Regions from separate parts of the Rhizobium sp. CG4 genome, predicted to be linked through region 1. Evidence: riboswitches for the same ligand, from Rfam matches in the RefSeq annotation. Region 1 holds a riboswitch; the other holds the start of a gene.
What was found. Region 1 has a riboswitch for S-adenosylmethionine ahead of metA (homoserine O-acetyltransferase MetA). Riboswitches for the same ligand answer to the same signal wherever they lie in the genome.

Region 1 (2,202 bases):
GGCAAATTTCACTTTCCGATTTCGTTCAGATCGTAATAGGTCGTCTGATAGATTTCATTGATCCAGTTGCCGAAAAACAGATGGGCATGGCTGCGCCAACGGTTTTGCGGGGTGATATCAGGATCATTGTGCGGAAAGTAATTATGCGGCACCTTGATCGGAATACCAGCATTCACATCCCGGAAATACTCATCGGAAAGCGATGTGGAATCATATTCCACATGGTTGAACATGTAGAGACGGTTGCCCTTCTTTTCATGCACCAGGCAGACACCCATCTCCTCCGATTCCATCAGGATTTCAAGCTCGGGGTGCTTTTCAATGTCCTCGCGACGGACCTCGGTCCAGCGTGAAACCGGCACCTGGAAATCGTCGGAAAAACCGTTCAGATAGATGGACGACGGGCAAAGATTGCGGTGACGATAAACACCAAACGCCTTTTCCTTGAGCGGATGTTTTGGCACGCCATGGAAATGGTAGATGGCCGCCATCGCGCCCCAGCAGACGTTCAGGGTTGAATGGACATTGGTCTGCGTCCACTCAAAAATCTTCTGCATCTCGTCCCAGTAGGTCACATCCTCGTAAGCAATGGTCTCGACCGGTGCGCCGGTAATGATGAAACCGTCAAACTTGCGATGCTTGACCTCTTCCCAGGTCTCATAGAACGACAAGAGATGCTCTTCAGAGGTGTTCTTGGCACGGTGTCCGCCAATACGCACCAGCGAAAACTCGACCTGCAAAGGGGATGCGCCGACTAGGCGCGCCATCTGGATTTCAGTTTTGATCTTGTTCGGCATGAGGTTCAAAAGCCCGATCTGCAACGGGCGGATATCCTGACGAACAGCCGCCGTTTCGGTCATCACCCGCACACCCTCATTGATGAGGGTTTCAAAAGCAGGCAGCGTATCGGGTATTTTGATGGGCATATTGGAACACTCTCATCCGGCGGGTAACCAAGGCAGACAGCCCGGACAAACCGCACAAAACAAAAAAACCGGCAACGAAATCGCAACCGGTTCTTGGAAAATCCACGTTTCCTCGACCCTTTAGCGACTTCTTTAAAGTGGCTGCAAGCCGGTCGGCAAATCACCACTATGAGATTACATAATCCCGCATGATGCGAAAATCAATATAGCCGCATTTGCGGGCGCTGGCCGTTCCCTTCTGCGAACATTTGGGCTATTGGCGGGGCATGGAAAAAACGGGCTTTACAATTCTGCTGGGCGGCAACCTGTCGGTGACCGAGCGCGTGCGCAAAGCCGCAGACGGAACACGCGTCATCGCAGCCGACAATGGCATGCGCCATGCGCAGCCGCTATCGCTGACACCGGAATTGTGGGTGGGAGATTTTGATTCCACCGACACCACTCTTCTCACCGAATGGCCGGATGTGGAGCGTCACACCTTTCCCGCAAGCAAGGCCGCAACAGATGGCGAGATCGCTGTCTCGCAGGCGATTGAGCGTGGTGCCCAAAGCCTCGTTCTGATTGGCGCACTGGGTGGCGACCGAACCGACCATGCCTTTCAGCACATGCTGAATGCCATCAGCCTTAAGGAAAAAGGTTACGATGTCACCCTTCTATCGGGTGAAGAAGAGGCCTACCCCTTGGTATCCGGTGGCGAGAAAGCACTCGACTTACCCGCCGGTTCGCTGTTTTCCGTTCTCGGTTTCAGCGATCTTGACGGCCTTGACATCGAGAACGCCCGTTATCCGTTGAATGACTATTCGCTGACCTTCGGCACATCCCGCACAATTTCCAACGTTGCGGAAGGTCCGGTGCGCTTCTCCCTGAAAAATGGCAGAGCCATCATCCTTGCCCGCCCTTATGACATGACTGGAGCCTGAGCCTTGGCGCCTCCCATTTTGAAACTTGACGATATCACGCTGACCTTTGGCGTTACACCGCTGCTGAACGGTGCCAACCTGCAAGTGGAACCGGGTGACCGTATCTGCCTCGTTGGTCGCAATGGTTCCGGCAAGTCCACGCTGATGAAAATTGCCGCCGGCCTGGTCGAAGCGCAATCCGGCGAGGTGTTCAGACACCCCTCCTCAACCATCCGTTATCTTGAGCAGGCACCGGATTTTAGTGGTTACGACACCGTACAGGCCTATGCCGAAGAAGGGCTTGGACCGGGCGATGATCCTTATCGGGTTACATATCTGCTTAACCACCTTGGCCTGACGGGGCAGGAGAATCCTAA
Region 2 (2,202 bases), on a different contig from region 1:
CACGAGAATATAGAACTCGTCGGGATCAAGGATCAGTTCGGAGCGGCCACGGTTATAAAGAGGCTCCCAGAAATCAAACACATCATGCTGCGCCTTGATGTCGACATCTACCACCGAGGTGTGATGTTTGCCGCGATAACCGATCAGACGGTCCTCGCCAAAACCTTCTAGATCGATCGACAGCGCAATGCCGCCGCCGGATACGTTCGGGGTTTCACTGGCAACCAGGGTTTCAGCCGCGTGCAGTGACAGAAGTTCGGCTTCATTGAGGAGCGCATGGCCGATGCGGAAACGGATTTGCGACAGGCGCGAGCCACGGCGCACAACAATCGGGAACGTGCGCGGGCTGATTTCGAGGTAAAGCGGGCCCTTGTAGCCAGCCGGGATTTTGTCGAACTCCTGCGCGCTATCTGTGATGACCCGGGTAAAGATATCCAGGCGGCCAGTCGAGCTTTTCGGATTGGCAGACGCGGACATTCCGGCGGGCAGATCAACCGTTTCCATCAAGGGCACGATGTAGACACAGCCGGTTTCCAGAACGGCACCGTCACTGAGGTCAATAGCGTGCAACCGCAGGCGCTCGAGTTTGGACATGACTGTGCAATCAGGACCCGGCATGAAGCTGGCACGCACACGATACGCGATTGCACCAAGCCGCAGATCAAGGCTGGCAGGCTGAACCTGGTCGGCATCCAGTGCTGCCTCGCTTTTCAAATTGCCGCTTTCGAACAGGCCGCGGATGGCTCCATCCGTTAAAATACCGGTCGTTCTTTTCATGATACTCACCTGTTGCTTTTCCAACCGACAAAACCAAAACACCGGCATTGACGCAAGCCGTTAACGGGCGTATGCCAATTTTATCCCGTGGTGATTTGGCCGGTCGGCTTGCAGCCACGTTAAATAAGTGGCTAAAAAGACCGGGTGTTCGAAACCGGTCTGCTTTTGCGGCCGGTTTTTTTGTTTGAAGGTGATGGACATGAGCAATAACTGGCGCCCGGCAACGAAACTCGTTCACGGCGGAAGCCTGCGTTCGCAGTTCGGCGAAACATCAGAAGCACTCTACCTGACACAGGGTTTTGTCTACGAAAATTCAGAAGCCGCCGAGGCTCGCTTCAAGGGTGAGACGGAAGGCTTTATTTACGCCCGTTACGCCAGCCCTACCAATGACATGTTCGAAAAACGCATGTGCCTGCTGGAAGGCGCCGAAGAAGCACGCGCCACCGCATCGGGCATGGCTGCTGTTGCCTCCGCCATCCTGTGCCAGTTGAAGGCCGGCGACCATATCGTTGCCGCCCGCGCCCTGTTCGGCTCCTGCCGCTGGGTTGTCGAGACGCTGGCTCCAAAATACGGCATCGAATGCACACTGATCGACGGTCGTGACCTTGCCAACTGGGAAGGCGCCATCCGCCCCAACACCCGACTTTTCTTCCTGGAAAGCCCGACCAACCCGACCCTGGAAGTGGTTGATATTGCCGGTGTTGCCAAGCTGGCCAACCAGATTGGCGCAAAGGTGGTTGTTGACAACGTTTTCGCCACACCGCTTTTCCAGAAGCCGCTGGAATTGGGTGCACATATCGTCGTCTACTCCGCGACCAAGCACATTGATGGTCAGGGCCGCTGCCTTGGCGGTGTCGTGCTTTCCGACAAGAAATGGATCGAAGAAGAGTTCCAGGAATATTACCGTCATACCGGCCCTGCCCTGTCGCCGTTCAATGCATGGACGATGATGAAGGGACTGGAAACATTGGCGCTGCGCGTCAAGCAACAGACCGCCAATGCTACCCGCATTGCCGACTTCCTTGCTGAACAGAAGCAGGTTGCAAAGGTTATCTACCCGGGCCGCAAGGACCACCCGCAGGCAGATATCATTGCCCGCCAGATGACCGGCGGGTCGACCATGGTGGCTTTTGAGTTGAAGGGTGGCAAAGAAGCAGCTTTCGCGCTGCAGAACGCCCTTGATATCGTGAAGATTTCCAACAATCTCGGCGATGCGAAGAGCCTGATCACCCACCCTGGCACCACCACCCACAAAAACCTGACGGATGAAGCCCGTGTCGAAATGGGTATTGCCAGCGGTACGCTGCGTCTGTCCTGCGGCATTGAAGACACTGACGATCTGGTTGATGACTTCGCCCAGGCGCTGTCCAAGGTCTCGGCCTGATACCAAACGAAGCCGTGCTCTCCATCAAGCACGGCTTTTTA

Region 2: it holds a riboswitch for S-adenosylmethionine, as region 1 does, so the genes downstream of both, HGO37_RS11355 (O-succinylhomoserine sulfhydrylase) here and metA (homoserine O-acetyltransferase MetA) in region 1, are expected to answer to the same signal.

The regions. Positions count from the first base shown of each region.
Region 1 is NZ_JABAEG010000005.1:142,676-144,877, reverse strand. Features, by position in the region: gene metA (homoserine O-acetyltransferase MetA) at 9-926, opposite strand; SAM riboswitch at 1,027-1,103, opposite strand; gene HGO37_RS16075 (thiamine diphosphokinase) at 1,193-1,846, shown strand; gene HGO37_RS16070 (ABC-F family ATP-binding cassette domain-containing protein) at 1,850-2,202, shown strand, end outside.
Region 2 is NZ_JABAEG010000003.1:232,821-235,022, reverse strand. Features, by position in the region: gene HGO37_RS11360 (2'-deoxycytidine 5'-triphosphate deaminase) at 1-777, opposite strand, end outside; SAM riboswitch at 855-933, shown strand; gene HGO37_RS11355 (O-succinylhomoserine sulfhydrylase) at 977-2,161, shown strand.